3 regions of the Bacillus sp. MUM 13 genome follow, and region 2 is predicted to be linked to each of the others. Evidence: riboswitches for the same ligand, from Rfam matches in the RefSeq annotation. Region 2 holds a riboswitch; each other region holds the start of a gene.
The links. A riboswitch is a leader RNA that binds a small molecule or an ion and turns the genes downstream of it on or off. The one in region 2 is predicted to bind S-adenosylmethionine.
Positions count from the first base shown of each region.

Region 1 (6,161 bases), on a different contig from region 2:
TGCACCTGAAGAAGTGGAAGTAGAGCTCATGTTTGACGATGATTATGGCTTTTCTGCTGAAGTTTATACAGGCGGAAGAAAGCAGGTGCTCATTACCGTAAACTTAATCGAAGCCCTTCGTCTATGGCTTGACCAGGAGCTGCATCGAAACCCGTATGCCGGTATTGAACTCGTCCTCGATGATAATGAAGGCATAATTGCCTACATTACCGAATGATATATAGAAAATGAATCTCCTTATGAAGAGGAGATTCCTTTTTTTTTGCTAAAAAACAGGGAAGATACGTTGAGTTAGATAAAAGAAGGTTTTAAGTAAAACGTCAAACAAAACGGCACAGTGTGAGTTTATGCCATAAAAAATTGCCCTGGCATGAAAGACCAGAGCATTTTTGTAATGGATGACAGTGCTAATTCAATTTCGTTTTTGGTTTTCTCATTAAGATCGGGTAGAGAATAAGTCCGAAAACAAACAGCCCGATGCCTAAACGAAATGTTTCTAAATTGGCGGTGCCTGATTTTATTACCCATAGAGAATAAATGAGGGCAAGGACCGTAATCAATCCATCAAGCTTGCGTGAACCTTTAATGGTTTCGTATGTTTCGCCAGTAATCACAAGTTTTAGCTGGTAAATGGCAGAAACCAGATACGGGATCAAATAGGCTAGTGTAGCCACGACTATAACAAAATTATAGGCTATTCCTATTGTGCTGGAAATGGTAGTGAACAAGAAAACCTGTGTCATGACATTGGTTAAAGTCAAAGAACGGATTGGACTTCCGTTTTTATTTGTTTTGGCAAAAAAAGCAGGAAATAATTTATCCTTGGCAGCCTGATAGGGAACCTCTGAGCTGACAACGATCCAGCCAATCGTTGAACCTAGAAGGGAAATAAGTGCAAGGATTGCCATTACGGTAGCTCCCGGATGTCCCATTGCTGCCTCTAGTGCATCAACTAACGGCTTTTCTGAGTGGCTTAATTGGTCATGAGGCAATGCTCCCATCGTGAGAAGTGTAATGCCTACATATATAACTAAAGAGACGATCAGGCCAATAATGGTTGCTTTTTTAACATCATGCTGTGATTTGGCCCTGTTTGACAGCATAACGGCTGATTCTATGCCGATGAATGCCCAGAGCGTTGAGATGGCTGCATGATTCACTTGGCTTCCCAGAGAGAGAACATTGCCTTTTGCATCAATGAATGCCTTGCCGTTTCCAAGGTTGGCTGCATCAAAAATGAAAACTGTCACGATAATGAAAAGCGCAAAGCCGAGCACCTTGGCAATAGTTGTAGTAAGATTCATTGTGCCGGCGCTATTAAAGTTTTTTGCCAAAATGGCTTGAATGCCCCATAACATGACTGTGCAAACCATAAAGGTGATGAACTTACCCAGTTCTATAGTAGATGATCCCAGGTAAAAGAGCGGCTTAGTGCTTTGCATAATTGGAAAGAATGCAGATAGATAACCTGCGAAGGATATAATGACAGAAGCAGTGGCCGCCCAGTTTGCCGCCCAATATCCCCATGCCATACTGTACCCCGCTGCCCTTCCGGCTCTGGGGGAAGATGAAAACATAGCTTGTGCATAGCTTTGGGGCCCTGCCTTTAGTTCAGGTTTTCTGATTGCCAGATTCCCAAAAACTAAAGCAATTAAAAATACGCCAATTCCTGTAATGCCCCAGGCTATTGAAGATCCCAAGGAACTTGAATGCTGTGCCAGATTCGAGGGCAGCATAAAAACACCGCCGCCAACCATATTTCCAATAACGAATGTAGCCAATACCCACATTCCCCATTTTTTATTTTGCATAATAATCGACCTTTCTGCTGAGTTCATTTATATGTGAATAAGGAAAAAGATAAGTACATGTTTTATTACTTTAGTAGTATATAATAATATTTTAGTTTGGTAAAGTGATAAACAGATAAACCACTAAAGAATCGATGGGTAATTAAAGGAAATTTGCTTTATTTCTAAGGAAGGCGGGAATAAATGTGTAATATGAATTTTACAATCATGATTGTAAAATATTAATAATGTTTAAAAAACTTGATTTTTCCGTGAATTTAAATTGACAAAAATCAGCCGCGGATTTATTCTGTAAATATCCAAAAAACCAAGTTTTTTGATAAGTATTGTAAATATTAAGATGATAATTGAATATATTGCATTGAAAGCTTATCCAGAGAGGTGGAGGGACTGGCCCTTTGAAGCCTCGGCAGCAGATTCATGGAGAATACTGTGCCAACTCCAGCAGGCGTGAGTCTGGGAGATAAGAAGAGACCTTATTAAGGCATAAACCTCTTCTTTAAATATGAAGGGGTTTATTTTTTTCTCTGTAAAGCTCAGTCATGGTTTTTGCAAATGCAAAAAGGTGAAGGAATTCTGACGAAAAAGCAGGTTAAGTGTAACTGGAACAAAACTGATTTATTTTTGCCCAGGGGATCTGCAAGTGATGGGCTAATGATTGGGAAGTGTGTATATACATAAGGGGGAGCCGTGAAAATGGATGAATCAAAAATAAAATATATTCTTTCAAGTCTTAAAGAATTGGAATTCGGCTCCATCTTGATTACGGTTCATGATGGAGAAATTACACAGATTGATACCACGGAGAAAAAGCGTTTTCCTATCATTAAAAAACAAAATGAAAGAAAGAATTGAAAAAAGGAGCACCTTCTCCGGAAGGCAGCTCCTTTTTTTTGCTCGTCTCACATAACAAATTAAAAAACAACAATCTTTAAAAAAAGAGCATTTAGAAAAGAGCGTGTTCCCTTTGACAAGTCAGGTTGATTAGAGCGAGCATCCTGGAGCGGAAATCAGCCACCATGTTTCATAGCAGCAATGTTTACAAAAACAGCCTTTTGAATCATGCAGAAGAGAGATCAATCCAGTTTATCTTATAGGTTTTGTTGGTTCGAAACGGTTTGTAAACAATACTAATTTTTATTTCGAGATAATAAAGTAACGAAGACAGGAATTGAAAATTTTTTATCAGAAAGAAAAAACACCATGCTAGCAGCTTTTTCTGCAGGCTAATGCTATTAATAGAGCCAGATTTAGTTTGCAAGAAATAGTATTATAATTTATAATTTTAAGAAAATTATAACATTTTAAAAGGGGAGTGGATTTGGGGATGAAGTTATATGTGTCTGTCGATATGGAGGGAATCACTGGTCTAGCTGACCATACTCATGTTGACTCTTCTCAGCACAATTATGAACGAAGCCGGCTCATTATGACGGATGAAGCAAATAGTGTAGTTTCTGCTGCTTTTGAAGAAGGAGCAAGCGAGGTGATCGTCAATGACAGCCACTCTAAGATGAACAATTTGCTTATCGAAAGGCTCCATCCTGAAACACAGCTGATTACAGGAGATGTAAAGCCGTTTTCCATGGTTCAGGGACTAGATGATACATATACGGGAGCCATGTTTGTGGGATATCATGCACGGGCAGGCATGAAGGGGGTTATGTCCCATAGCATGATTTTTGGAGTGAGAAATTTCTTTATTAATGATACACCTGTTGGAGAACTGGGATTTAACGCATATGTCGCGGGGTATTACGATGTACCAGTAATCATGTCGGCTGGAGATGACAGGGCCGCTTTAGAAGCTGAACAGCTGATTCCAAATATCACAACCGTTACAGTAAAAGAAAGTATTTCCCGGTCAGCTGTAAAATCATTGACTCCTGCTAAGGCGGCTGCACTCCTCCGCGAAAAAACGGCATATGCGATAAAAAATATAGATAAGGTGAAACCGCTTACCCCGCCGGATCGCCCTCTGCTAGCCATTGAATTCTCTAATTACGGAGAAGCCGAATGGGCGAACCTGATGCCAGGCACGGAAATCGTCCCCGGCACTTGCACTGTCCGTTTCCAGTCAAAGGATATCCTTGAAGCTTACCAGGCTATGCTTGTCATGACAGAATTAGCGATGAGAACTACATTTTGTTAAGGGGAGCTTTTAGATGAAATCATACATAATCAAAAGGCTTGTTTCCATGATTGTGACTCTTTGGCTGATAGTAACCATGACGTTCTTTCTTATGCATTCTATCCCGGGGTCGCCATTTAATGAAGAAAGAGCTACAAATGAAGCTGTTCAAAAGAACTTGAAAGCTTTTTATCATTTAGATGAACCTCTTTATGTACAATATGGTGCCTATTTAAAATCGCTTGCGGTTTTAGACTTCGGCCCGTCCATAAAAAAACCATCACAGACAGTAAACGATATGCTCGGGAGGGGCTTTCCCATTTCCTTTGAATTAGGTATGTGGACCCTTATTGTGGCTGTCTTTTCTGGATTGATACTTGGTATAGCTGCAGCACTGCGCCATAACGGGATAATCGATTATGCAGCCATGGCCATTGCAGTGCTTGGGATTTCCATACCCAATTTTGTGCTGGCGACTCTATTGATTCAGCAGCTGGCAATAACCTGGCCGATTTTCCCTGTATCTACCTGGCAAAGCCCCATGCACATGGTTTTGCCGATCCTTGCTCTTGCAACTGCGCCAATGGCGATTATTGCAAGATTAACAAGGACAAGCATGCTGGAGGTTTTAACGCAGGATTATATCAGGACTGCCAGGGCAAAGGGCCTTTCCCCTCTTAAAATTGTCATTAAGCATGCGCTCCGCAATGCTTTGCTTCCAGTAATTACAGTGCTAGGGACTCTCGCGGCAAGCATCCTGACAGGAACCTTTGTCATTGAAAAGATTTTTGCCATTCCTGGCATGGGGAAATACTTTGTCGACAGCATCGGCAATCGTGATTATCCCGTCATCATGGGTACAACGGTCTTTTACAGCTGTATTTTAATTGTCATGCTGTTTTTGGTGGATATTGCATATGGAATTTTAGATCCCCGGATCAAGCTGCATAGAAAGGATGGCAATTAAATGGAACTTCATAAGATGAATGAATCCCATAGAGCGCCGGACATTCCTGATGAATGGTTCCGGCCAAAAAGTAAAGATGCGCAAAAGGCGGAAAAAGTGGTCAGGCCAAGTCTCTCATATTGGCAGGATTCATTTCGCAGGCTTTTGAAAAATAAACTTGCTGTCGGGGGCCTGCTTTTCCTGGTTTTTCTTGTGATTATGGCGATTTTCGGGCCGCTGCTTCCGCACCATGCGGAAAATTTGAGAAAACAAAACCTGCCTCCGTCCAGTGAATACTGGTTTGGCACAGATTCATTTGGCAGAGATGTATTTAACAGAACATGGATCGGTGCCAGGGTATCATTGTTCGTGGGGGCTGCTGCTGCTCTTGTGGATCTAGTTATCGGTGTTGCATACGGGGGATTTTCAGGATATAAAGGCGGAAGAACAGACAATTTCATGATGAGAATCATTGAAGTATTATACGGACTGCCTTATCTGCTTGTTGTCATACTGGTTATGGTTGTGCTTGGGCCTGGGCTTTTTACCATCATTGCGGCACTTTCGATTACTGGCTGGATTGGTATGGCCAGGATTGTCCGCGGGCAGGTCCTGCAAATCAAGAACTATGAATTTGTGCTGGCTTCAAAGACGTTTGGGACGAAAACCTCCCGGATTATTAAGAAAAACCTGCTTCCAAACACAATGGGGCCAATCATTGTACAAATGACGCTGACTATCCCGTCCGCCATTTTTGCAGAGGCCTTTCTAAGTTTTCTTGGTCTTGGCATACAGCCTCCGAACACAAGCTGGGGCATGATGGCAAATGATGCATTGTCGGCAATTTTAACAGGGAATTGGTGGCTTCTTTTCTTCCCGGCCTTTTTTATATCAGCGACAATGTTCGCTTTTAATGTACTCGGAGACGGCTTGCAGGATGCATTTGACCCTAAGCTAAGGAGGTGAGCAGGATGGAAAAAGTATTGAAAGTAAAAAACCTTGAGGTGAAATTTGATACATACGGCGGTCAAGTCGAAGCAGTAAGAGGTGTAACCTTTGATTTGTTCAGGGGAGAAACGTTGGCCATTGTCGGGGAATCGGGCTGCGGGAAAAGCGTGACTTCACAGAGCATAATGGGATTGATTCCAAATCCCCCCGGCAGGATAACGGGAGGGGAAATCCTGTTTAACGGCAGGAACTTGGCAAAAACCAGGGAAAAAGAAATGCGGAAGGTCAGGGGAGCAGATATTTCGATGATTTTTCAGGATCCCAT
Region 1 is NZ_MLYQ01000014.1:28,725-34,885, reverse strand. Features, by position in the region: gene BIV59_RS05030 (YxcD family protein) at 1-217, shown strand, start outside; gene BIV59_RS05025 (amino acid permease) at 408-1,811, opposite strand; SAM riboswitch class I at 2,178-2,281, shown strand; gene BIV59_RS05020 (YezD family protein) at 2,508-2,666, shown strand; gene BIV59_RS05015 (M55 family metallopeptidase) at 3,139-3,963, shown strand; gene BIV59_RS05010 (ABC transporter permease) at 3,977-4,909, shown strand; gene BIV59_RS05005 (ABC transporter permease) at 4,910-5,854, shown strand; gene BIV59_RS05000 (ABC transporter ATP-binding protein) at 5,860-6,161, shown strand, end outside.
Region 1: another riboswitch for S-adenosylmethionine. It lies ahead of BIV59_RS05020 (YezD family protein); the one in region 2 lies ahead of BIV59_RS09780 (O-acetylhomoserine aminocarboxypropyltransferase/cysteine synthase family protein).

Region 2 (6,161 bases):
GAATATGAAATCGAAAGAGCTTACCGTGATTCCAGAATCAACCGGATCTTTGAAGGAACAAATGAAATCAACCGCCTGCTGGTTCCAGGCACATTCTTAAAGAAAGCTTTCAAGGGTGAGCTTCCTCTTCTTCAAAAAGCGCAAAGCCTGCAGGAAGAGCTGATGATGCTAATGCCGGAAGAGCCTGGTGAAGAGCCGCTGGCACAAGAAAAGCTGCTGGTGAAAAACGCCAAGAAAATCGGGCTGCTGGCTGCAGGGCTTGCCGCACAAAAGTTTGGGAACAAGCTTGAGCAAGAACAAGAAATCCTGATTAACATTGCTGACCTTGCTTCACTTGCATATGCCATGGAATCTGTTGTGCTTCGTACAGAAAAAGCCATTGCACAATCCGGAGAAGAAAAAAACCAGCAGAAGCTTCTTTATACTCAAATTTTCTGCCAGGAGTCATTCAACCAAATCGAGCAGCATGCGAAGGAAACCTTGGTTGCGGTAGAGACTGGCGATACGCTTCGCATCATGCTTTCTTCACTGCGCAAATTAACAAGGCATAATCCTGTTAATGTCATTGCTAAAAAACGCGAAGCTTCTGTGAAATTGTTAGACGCAGAAAAATATGTGCTTTAATTCGTAAGGCAAGCGGAGCCGCAGGGATATCCAAAATGGATATTCCTGCTTTTGCATGTGCAGCAGCTGTTTTTTTTGCTGGAAGCATAGCTTATTTTTTGAATTAATGCTTAAAAACGGGTATCCTATCGTTAGGTGGTGAAACCATGGGATTGATATTTTATTGGTATCCAAAATGCGGCACATGCAGAAATGCGAAAAAATGGCTGGACGATCATGAGGTTTCTTATGAAGCTGTCCATATAGCAGAAAATCCCCCTTCAAGGGAGCAGATTGAAGAGCTTTACCTGAAAAGCGGCTTGGAATTAAAGAAGTTTTTTAATACAAGCGGACAGAAATACAGGGAGCTTGGTTTAAAAGACAAGCTTAAGGATGCTTCTGATTCAGAAAAGCTGGATATTCTGGCCTCGGACGGAATGCTGCTGAAAAGGCCGATTGCTTCAGACGGAAATCAAGTGACAGTCGGGTTCAATGAACAGGAATACCAAAAGATTTGGCAATAGAAGAAGTTTTTTGCACCAAATCAGAGAAATCTATTTTATACTATAATAGATCATAATTTTACATAACTTGGAGGGGTATACCATGGCAACACCAAAGGATCTTCGTTATTCAGAGGAACACGAGTGGGTAAAAACAGAAGGTGATAAAGTCCGCGTCGGGATTACACATTTTGCACAATCAGAATTGGGCGATATCGTTTTTGTTGAGCTTCCTGAAGTGGGGGACGAGCTCAAGGCGGATGAGCCATTCGGCAGTGTAGAGTCTGTTAAAACGGTTTCTGAGCTTTATGCTCCAATCAGCGGCAAAGTGGTAGAAGTCAATGAAGAGCTGAATGACAACCCTGAGTATGTAAATGATTCACCTTATGAAAAGGCATGGATGGTTGTTATTGAGCCTTCTGACAGCAGTGAAGTGGAAAGCCTTATGACTTCAGAGCAATATGATGAAATGACAAACGAAGGATAATGCATGACGGGAAGGCTTCTTGCCTTCTCTATTTTTTTACGGTGCTTTTCTCGTAAACGCTGCTGCAATGGAACAAGGTGGCTGATTTTTGCTAAAGGGATGCTCGCTTTCCGGGGGCTCACGTGTTACCCGGAGTCTCGCACATTATGCTCCAATCAAAGCGACTCAACTCGGGAATCACCTAAGAACTTATTAAAATACAACAAACTTTAAGAAAAGAGCCTGCTTTTACAAAGAAAGCACTTTGGACACTTTTTTTTCCGTTTTGGGTTATTATATGAACAGGGTACGCATTTCTGTCCCGTATGTGGGCAGTGAATTCAACCCTGCCTGAAAGCCCGATTCGTTCAACCCATCATCAGCGGGGATGAGAGTGCCCTCTGCTGATGGAGGTTCACTTTATCCTTTAGCGGCGGTGATTGCATGGAATTCGGACAACCTGATAAAGTAATTATTGTAGAAGGGACTTCAGATAAAAGAAAAGTGAAAAGTGTATTGAAGGAAGAAGTGGAAATCATCTGCACCAATGGCACCATTTCAATTACAAGGCTTGACGAACTTGTTGATGAACTGGCTGAGAAAGATGTTTATATTTTAGTGGATGCTGATGAATCAGGGGAAAAGCTGCGCAAACAGTTTAAAAAAGAAATGCCAGAGGCTTACCATCTTTATATAGACCGAATGTATAAAGAAGTTGCTGCATCGCCGATGAATCATATTGCTACTGTTTTATTGGCGGCAGATATTGAGGTAAACCCCGTGTATTTAGAACAAAGGATGAATTAAGTAATTATGCAAGAGTGGAATGAAGAACAGTTAAATAATTCCTTGAAATGGAATCGGACATTTTGTTTATACCTTTACACCCCAATGTGCGGGACTTGCCAGGTTGCCTCGAAAATTCTAGCCGTTTCCCTGGAGCTGTTTCCTGATCTGGACTGCGGCAAAATGAATTTAAACTATATGGCGAATATTGCAGCTGAATATGAAATAGAAAGTGTTCCCTGCTTATTGGTTTTTAAAGAAGGAAAGCTTGATAAAAAAATATACGCCTTTCATTCTGTCCCGTATATATACGATATCCTTAAAGAAATATAAAAACATCACCATTCTTGCCCAAAAAGGCAAGAATTTTTTTATGCAGTTTAACGAAAAAGGAGAAGAGCTGCGTCGCTGTTCGGACATATAGTGTTTGGGAGTGTCTGGTTAATAGGTCAGGGCAGTTTTTGAAGAAAAGTAAAATAATTCAAATTATTATTTACATAGCATGGAGCAAGCATTAATATTTAGGGAGACGAAATAGTAAAGGGCGGATTATCAGCTATGTTTAAATTTACTGTAAAGCGTTTTGCATCTTATAACCGCAACATCAGAATGCTGCTTCTGGGCAATATTTTCATGCAGTCAGGCTTTGGCATCTTTATGGTCATTTATAATTTTTATATACGGGAGCTTGGATTCAGCGACAATGTGAATGGCCAGGTCATATCCTACGGATCGCTCGCGACCGCCTTGCTCTTGATTCCTGCAGGTTTGCTTGGAGACAAAATCGGAAGAAGAAAGCTTCTGATCTCAGGAGTGGCAGCTACCGGTTTTTTCATGCTCCTGAGATCCCTGCTTCATAGTGAAGTCAGCCTTTTGGCCATGGCTTTTTTAGCCGGAGGGGCAACAGCCTTTTTTCAGGTTTTGATCATCCCCCTTTTAGCTGAAAACTCATCAGTAAGGGAGAGGGTCCAAATCTTCAGCCTGCATTTTGCCGTAATGACAGCCGCTAATGTGGCAGGCAGTCTTTTGGGAGGTGCATTGACCGATATCCTCAAGCTTTTCATCTCTGATCTTTATGCCATCCGAATATCCTTATTGTCAGGGGGAATCATGTTCCTTTGCTCCATAGTGCCATTCCTGGCCATTGCAAAAGAGGAGCCTAAACCAATTGAATCCCATGAAAGCGATCCGGCGGGATTTGACAGGAAAAGCCTCAAGGTAATCATTCTCTTTTTTATCTCGCAGCTGCTGATTGGTACCGGGTCTGGACTTGTCATTCCTTATCTCAATTTATATTTTGCTGACCGCTTTTTCGTTTCAAACTCCATGATTGCTATTATTCTCTCGGCAGGACAGGGAGCCACGGCAGCTGCTATGCTTATCGGCCCAAGGTTTGTAAAACGCTTTGGAGAAGTTAAATCTGTTGTTATTCTGCAGATGCTGTCCCTGCCATTTTTATTGCTTACAGCATATACCCATCAATTATGGATAGCGGCCATCGCCTTTTTATTCCGGCAGGCTTTAATGAACGCAGGAAACCCCATACAGATGTCTTTAATGATGTCGCTTGTCAGCAACCGTTCTAAAGGACTGGCTAATTCAATGAACCAGATGGCCTTTAATCTGGGCTGGGCATTCATGGGGCCGGTATCAGCCTCTCTTGTCATATCATTGGGCAGCTATTGGGGATATGCAGCTGTATTTTCCATTACCGCAGGGATTTATTTGCTGGCAACAACCTTTTTCTTTATAGTGTTTAAGTCTTTGTCCAGCCGGCCGTCTTTCAAGGAGGGCGTTAGTAAGAAACCTGTATCGGGTTAATTTACATGCTTCAGGGGTGATGCGGCTGATGTCAAAACAACACGAGGCAGCAATGAGCTTCCCGCTTTTTCTTATTTCTTAGGAAATAAAGTCAAATTTTCAGTTATTTTCTGCTAATAGTCAGAAACGCTTTGAGATTATGTCGGCAATTAAGGTTAATGACAAAAATCACGGCAGGAATTTAGACGCTTTTTATCTATTCGTGATTTCCTTAGAATGTGTCTTCCTTCGGCGTATTTTTGCAGCAAGAGTAACATCGGGAAAAAATCCCAAAATAAAAATTGACTACCTCCTTAAGGGTATGCTATATTTTTGACTAAGCAAAATTTTCTGATTAATTAACTGAATCTTATCAAGAGTGGCGGAGGGACTGGCCCATCGAAGCCCGGCAACCGGTATATATCATACACGGTGCTAATTCCAGCAGAGTATCGGCTCTGGCAGATAAGGAGAGATAGCAAAGCCTCTTCTTTTTGAAGAGGCTTTTTTGTTTCTCGTTAACCTTCCAGGAATGATTTCAGACTCAGAGCCATGATTTCATTAAAAGTTGGGGGAGAAGAAAAATGGCAGAAAACAAAAATTATCGTTTTGAAACCTTGAGTATTCACGGAGGGCTGAAGGAAGATGCTACAGGAGCCAGGGCATTGCCTATTTATCAAAGCAATGCATATTTGTTCAAAGATACAGATCATGCAGCCAATCTATTTGGACTGAAGGAACCAGGGTATATTTACACGAGAATCCATAATCCGACTGTAACTGCTTTTGAAGAAAGAGCGGCACTCCTGGAAGGCGGGATCGGGGCTCTTGCCGTATCAAGCGGAATGGCTGCAATCACACTGGCCATCTTGAATATTGCTTCAGCGGGAGATGAAATTGTATCAGCTTCAACTTTATATGGAGGCACATATAACTTGTTCGCCAATACACTTCCAAGGTATGGAATCAAGGTTACCTTTGTAAAACCGGATGATCCTGAGAACTTCCGTAAAGCTATAACACCAAAGACGAAGGCAATATTCGGTGAAACAATCGGCAATCCAAGCCTTCGTGTACTTGATATAGAGAAGGTAGCAGAAATAGCCCATGAAGCAGGAATTCCGCTTATTGTGGATAATACCTTTGCAACGCCTTATTTGTGCAAGCCAATTGAATATGGTGCTGATATTATTGTGCATTCTGCTACCAAATGGCTTCTTGGCAACGGAACTGTACTAGGGGGCATCATCGTGGATGGCGGGAAATTCGACTGGAATTCCCCAGATTTTCCGGGGTTCACGGAGCCTGATCCAAGCTATGGAAATATCGTATACAGTGATGCAGCGGGCCCGGCTGCTTTTATTACCAAAGCACGTGTCCAGTTACTAAGGGATCTGGGGCCTTCGCTCAGTCCCCAAAGCGCCTTTCAATTCACTCTTGGGCTTGAGACCCTGCATGTAAGGATGAAAGAGCACATATCCAATACCGGGAAAATCATTGATTATTTAGAAAACCATCCGGCCGTAACTTGGGTGTCACACCCAGGGCATAAAGATCACCCTGATAGGAAACTGGCAGATAAATACCTTCCAAGAGGAGCAGGGGCCATTGTCATTTTTGGGATTGAAGGCGGCAGAGAAGCAGGAGCCAAGCTGATTAACTCCATACAGCTATGGTCACATGTAGCAAATGTTGGAGACGCAAAAAGCTTAATCATCCATCCTGCCAGCACAACCCATCAGCAGTTAAATAAAGATGAACTGATTCAATCTGGCGTAAGCGAGGATTTAGTAAGGCTATCAATCGGCATTGAAAATGCAGACGATTTGATTGAAGACCTTGAACAGGCGATTGAACAGGCAACTGGCCTGGCGTCCTTGGCTGTAAAATCTTTATAATTCGGAAAGAGAGGGTGCACATGCATTCTCTTTCTTCACTGATTCACGAAAAATTGTTTATCAAAGGATTTAAAATTTTTACTAACTTTTAAACGTTATGCATTG
Region 2 is NZ_MLYQ01000031.1:18,893-25,053, reverse strand. Features, by position in the region: gene BIV59_RS09810 (acyl-CoA dehydrogenase family protein) at 1-624, shown strand, start outside; gene BIV59_RS09805 (arsenate reductase family protein) at 771-1,127, shown strand; gene gcvH (glycine cleavage system protein GcvH) at 1,210-1,593, shown strand; gene BIV59_RS09795 (toprim domain-containing protein) at 2,017-2,379, shown strand; gene BIV59_RS09790 (thioredoxin family protein) at 2,386-2,691, shown strand; gene BIV59_RS09785 (MFS transporter) at 2,917-4,179, shown strand; SAM riboswitch class I at 4,526-4,630, shown strand; gene BIV59_RS09780 (O-acetylhomoserine aminocarboxypropyltransferase/cysteine synthase family protein) at 4,743-6,056, shown strand.

Region 3 (6,161 bases), on a different contig from region 2:
GGAGCACTTGATCCGGGACCCCTGGCACATGCAGCGGGATATCGAACCCGAATATTTCATCCTTAACGGTTTCCACATTGGATAGTTCGCCTTCAAGCGCAGCCTGAACCATCGCTCTTGTATACGCAAGCTTCATCCTGCTTCCAGACCCGTATCCTCCTCCGGTCCATCCTGTGTTTACAAGGAAGACCTTTGCGCCATGCTGATCGATTCGTTCGCCGAGCATTTCAGCATAACGGCTTGCAGGAAGCGGCAGGAATGGTGACCCGAAACAGGTAGAGAATGTGGCTTCTGGTGATGTCACACCGCGTTCGGTACCTGCTAATTTACTGGTATAGCCGCTTAGAAAATGGAACATGGCTTGCTCTTTGGTCAGTTTGCTGATTGGCGGGAGTACGCCTGATGCGTCTGCCGTTAAAAATATGATGGCTGATGGATGTCCTGCAATGCTTGGGTCAACAATATTATCAATGGACTGGATCTGATAAGCCGCTCTTGTGTTTTCAGTAAGAGAGCTGTCATCATAATCAGCTTCACGTGTAAGAGGGTCAAGGACGACATTTTCCAGCACGGCTCCAAAACGGATGGCATCAAAGATCTGCGGTTCCTTTTCCCTTGATAAATTGATGCATTTGGCATAGCAGCCGCCTTCGATGTTAAAGACCCCGCCTGAAGACCATCCATGTTCATCATCTCCGATTAAACGGCGGTTAGGATCTGCTGAAAGTGTCGTTTTGCCAGTGCCTGATAATCCAAAAAACAAGGCAACATCTCCTTCGCGGCCAACATTTGCGGAACAATGCATAGGCAGAATCTCATTTTCAGGAAGCAGATAATTCATCACGGAAAAGATGGATTTCTTCATTTCGCCAGCATATTCGGTGCCGCCGATTAAAACCGTTTTCATTTCAAAGGAAATAATAATAAAGGTTTCCGTAAGTGTACCGTCAAGTTCCGGATCTGCTTTGAAATCCGGGGCAGAGATAACAGTGAATTCAGAATTATGTCCGCGGAGCTCTTCTTCATTTGGCCGGATGAACAATTGATGGGCAAACAAATTGTGCCAGGCATATTCGTTTATGATTTGAATAGGCAAGCGGGTCTTTTCATCAGCACCTGCAAAACCTTTGAAAACAAAAACTTCTTCTTTCTCTTTTAAATGGCTGATTACTTTATCATAAAGCTTCAGGAATACTTCCTTGGCAATCGGCTGATTGACAGTGCCCCAGTCCACTTTATCAGTGACTGAATCTTCCTTTACTATATATTTATCTCTAGGTGAGCGCCCCGTATATTTTCCTGTTTGCGCTTTCACGGCACCGGTAGAAGTAAGAACTCCTTCTTTGCGGCTTAATACTTTTTCCACTAGCTGCGGAACAGAAAGCTGTACATGTACGTTGCTTCCGGATAATAGTTGATGCAGTTCATTTGAAATGTCTACGGAATTCATGTAAGAGGTACCTTCCTTTACCATATTTAATGTTCAATATAAAATAGTATAACACATTAAGACTATTAATCTATACTAATCACTAACTTTTTATAGCCTTTTTTTAATGGCTAAAATTAATGGTTTGGGAAAATTTAAAGACAGGGGATTTTATCTATTTGGCTCGGAAATAATGCAGTTATTGGAAGTGTAAATAAAGTGAATTATGCCTGTGGAATTTGCCTGCTTTTTCCGCTGTCTGCGGTTCTTATACAACCAGCTATCGCTCAAAAGTGAAGCGGAAATCACCATTGGCCTAAACAAAGCTTGAATGATAGAATATGCGGCCGGGCAAGTTGAAACAGGACTTGCAGGAGTTAAAAAAACGAGGGAATCGATTACACTATACGAGGATTGAAAAATCAGGGCGGAAATGACAAGAAAAAAGAGTTGACATGATTCGACTTCTTACGTTATTATTTTACCTTGTACGGATTCTCTTATCCCGAGTTGGCGGAGGGACAGGCCCGATGAAACCCAGCAACCTGCTATTATTAAACTTGACTCATCTGAATGGTTTGGATGTTATAACAAGTGGAATTTTAGCGATGGTGCTAACCTGATGCAAGGCTAAGAAACCCTTGAACGATAAGAGTGAAAGGATAGATGTCAGACAACAAACCTTTCCTCACTAACCTGGAAAGGTTTTTATGCATTTTTCAAGCCTTTATTTTAACGATAGAGTGCATGTGAGTGTCATATTGTTATTATTCTGCATTTATTATTGGAACTAATAAGGGAATGAGCTCCGTCAAAACAAGTGATGAAAAGGCAGTGAAATCCTGCCGGCTCATAACTAAAACATACCATACTCTAAGGAGGAAATAAGATGTCAAAGAAACGTCGTCTATTTACTTCTGAATCTGTTACAGAAGGCCATCCGGATAAGATTTGTGACCAAATTTCAGATTCTATACTAGATGCAATTCTTGAAAAAGATGCAAATGCCCGTGTTGCTTGTGAAACCTCAGTTACAACAGGTTTAGTACTGGTTGCAGGCGAAATTACTACGTCTACATATGTAGACATCCCGAAAATTGTGCGTGACACCATTGCAGGAATTGGCTATACACGCGCCAAATTCGGTTTTGATGCCCAAACTTGTGCAGTTTTAAGTTCAATCGATGAACAGTCTGCAGATATTGCACAAGGTGTTGACCAGGCATTGGAAGCACGTGAAGGACAAATGTCTGATGAAGAAATCGAAGCAATCGGAGCGGGAGACCAGGGCTTAATGTTCGGTTTTGCCTGCAATGAAACTAAAGAGCTTATGCCTCTTCCGATTTCACTGGCACACAAGCTTTCACACAGATTGACTCAAGTCCGCAAAGACGAAGTTCTTGATTACCTTCGCCCGGACGGCAAAACACAGGTAACTGTTGAGTATGATGAAAACAATAAACCAGTCCGCATCGACACAATTGTTATCTCTACCCAGCATGCTCCTGAAGTCAGCTTAGAGCAAATCCAAAGCGACTTAAAAGAACATGTCATTAATCCAGTGGTTCCTAGTGAATTGATTGATGCAGATACAAAATACTTCATTAACCCGACTGGCCGTTTTGTAATTGGCGGACCTCAAGGGGATGCAGGTCTTACAGGCCGCAAAATCATCGTAGATACTTACGGCGGTTATGCACGCCATGGCGGCGGTGCTTTCTCTGGAAAAGACGCTACAAAAGTTGACCGTTCTGCGGCATATGCAGCCCGTTATGTTGCAAAGAACCTTGTTGCTGCAGGTCTTGCAGACAAGGCTGAAGTGCAGCTTGCATACGCTATTGGTGTAGCTCAGCCAGTTTCCATCTCAGTAGATACATTTGGAACAGGAACCATCAGTGAAGATGTTTTGGTTGATCTTGTGCGCAGCAACTTTGATTTGCGCCCGGCAGGAATCATCAAAATGCTGGATCTTCGCCGCCCAATATACAAGCAGACTGCAGCATACGGACACTTTGGCCGTACTGACGTAGATCTTCCTTGGGAACGTACTGACAAAGCTGATTCTTTAAAAGAACAAGCTGCTCAAGCGTAAAATAGGAAAAAGCTGTCCTTAAAGACCGGAATCCGGCCTTTTAGGGCAGCTTTTTGTTTTTGGCTGTTTCCGTAAACTTGGGATTGTCTCACAGAACTCATGGGAGATTAACTTTTAAATGACGGATTATTTTATGCCAGTATTAAGAATAATAATAAAATGTTTATTCGATGGTTTCAGCATACTTATAATACTGTCCCTTTTCTGCATATTCCCGGACAATCCGCTCCATATCTTTTTTATCTTCTTCTGTTAATTCCCGGATCACTTTAGCGGGCCTGCCAAAAGCGAGCATGTTAGGAGGAATGGTTTTTCCTTGAGGCACCAGGCTGCCTGCCCCAATGAATGCACCTTCGCCGACTTCAGCTCCGTCAAGCACAATGGAGCCCATCCCGATGAGCGAGCCTTTGCGGAGTATACAGCTGTGCAAAGTAACCTGATGTCCGACTGTCACTTCATCTTCAATGATAAGGGGATTTCGCGGACTTTGATGCAGAACGCTGTTGTCCTGGATACTGACCTTTTTGCCTATGACTGTCGGAGCCACATCCCCGCGGATGACCGTGTTGAACCAGATGGACGTTTCCTCGCCGATTTTCACATCTCCGGTTATGATTGAGTAATCCGCAAGATAAACGCTTTCATGAATCTCGGGTATTTTTCCTTTATATGGGTAAATAGTCATCGAGTATCAAATCCTTTCCGAAGCGAGTGTTTTTTATGTATGATTATATAATATCAAATGTTATCATTACATTCTGCAATTGAAGCAATAATACAACTAGAATAGATATTTTAAGGAGGATTTTCTGTATGTGGAAATGGGAGGCTGAAGGCAGCGCCAAAGGTGTAATTGTTATGGTCCATGGTGCAATGGAGCATCATGGGCGCTATAAATGGCTGTCTCAGATGTGGAGGTCATCGGGATACCATGTAATTATGGGGGATCTTCCGGGCCAGGGCATGACAACCAGAGCCTTTCGGGGGCATATTGAATCCTTTGACCAATATTTATATGAAGTAAGAGGCTGGATTGAGGAAGCATATAGTTATTCTCTGCCGGTATTTTTGCTTGGGCATAGTATGGGCGGTCTTGTTGCAATCCGCCTGCTGCAGGAGGAAGAGCTCGATCTTGCCGGTGTAATCCTTTCATCTCCATGTCTCGGTCTGGCATTGCATCCTTCAAAGCTTATGAATGCTCTCTCCCGCGGGCTTAATATTACATTTCCTAAATTAAGAATAGATGCAGGGCTTACACCCGAGTTAGCAACTAGAAATGATGATATCAAAGAATCTGATCTTAATGATTCTCTTTTTGTAACGAAGGTTTCTGTCCGCTGGTATAGGGAACTGCTTAACGCAATGAAAGAGGCGTTTGAAGAAATTCCTGAATTTGAGGATCTTCCCCTTCTGGTCATGCAGGGCGGAGATGATAAAATTGTGGACAAGCGCCTTGTCCGTGAGTGGTTCAATTACAATCTTTGCAGCGAAAAGCAGTTTAAAGAATGGCCGGGACTGTATCATGAAATATTTAATGAGCCTGAAAGAGAAGATGTGTTCCGATATGCCCTTGGGTTTGTGGAGAACAGACTAAGGGCACTAGGCTATATTATGCAGTAATGTACCTCCAATTAAAAAGGTTTGCCTGCCCCAATTAGGGCCGGCAAACCTTTTTATCTTTTTTCGATGGCTATAACAAATGGAGGGCTGTTCACCTGGTTGATAAAACTGTATTGCAGGACATGGGCTTTTTGCTGATCCAGGCCGGCTGCAAACGCAAGGATTTCCTCTTTCTCCCGTGCTCCCCCGGGATGGCCGTGATAAATGACCAAAACAATGATTCCTTCAGGGGCCATGATATCAAGCAGCTGTTCAATGGCCGGAATGGTTGTCGATGCCATGGTTACAATCGTTTTATCGCCGCCTGGCAGGTAACCTAAATTAAAAATTGCTCCAGTTATTTTGCCGAAGTGCTTTTTGGGAATGCTGGCGGTGATATGCTGATGCCCTGTATGGAAAAGTGTGCATTGATGCTCCAGATTGGCATCGGCAAGTTTCTTTGCGGTATGTTCAATTGCTTCTTTTTGAATATCAAATCCGTAAACATGTCCACTTTCCCCTGTGAGCCCTGCAAGGTAGACGGTGTCATGGCCATTGCCTGCTGTACCGTCGATTGCGATGTCACCAGGTGCAATGGCTGTTTGAAGCAATGATTGTGCAAACGGCAGGTTTTTTTTCAGTTTCATGGCTGCACCTCAAGAATCCGTTTGTAAAATTTACCCTGCCAGCTGTCACGTCTTTTAAGCTCTGCGTCTATTGCATTTAACACCTTCCACTTGTTAAGGCTCCACATTGGGCCAACCATCAGTTCGATGGGACCGTCGCCTGTAATTCTGTGAATGATCATTTCCGGCGGGATGATTTCAAGCTGATCTGCAACAAGGCTTATATAATCATCAAAAGATAAAAATTCGAGCAGTCCTTTTTCATATTGTTTTACCATTGGAGTACCCTTTAGAAGATGCAGAAGATGAATTTTAATACCCTGAACATCTAGTTTTGCTGCTTCGCGTGCGGTTTCCATCATCATTTCTGCCGACTCTTGCGGAAGGCCGTTGATGATGTGGGTGCATACCCGGA
Region 3 is NZ_MLYQ01000011.1:60,799-66,959, reverse strand. Features, by position in the region: gene pckA (phosphoenolpyruvate carboxykinase (ATP)) at 1-1,450, opposite strand, end outside; SAM riboswitch class I at 1,927-2,084, shown strand; gene metK (methionine adenosyltransferase) at 2,319-3,521, shown strand; gene BIV59_RS04085 (gamma carbonic anhydrase) at 3,685-4,206, opposite strand; gene BIV59_RS04080 (alpha/beta hydrolase) at 4,335-5,141, shown strand; gene mnmM (tRNA 5-(aminomethyl)-2-thiouridylate-methyltransferase MnmM) at 5,195-5,767, opposite strand; gene mnmL (tRNA modification radical SAM protein MnmL/YtqA) at 5,764-6,161, opposite strand, start outside.
Region 3: another riboswitch for S-adenosylmethionine. It lies ahead of metK (methionine adenosyltransferase); the one in region 2 lies ahead of BIV59_RS09780 (O-acetylhomoserine aminocarboxypropyltransferase/cysteine synthase family protein).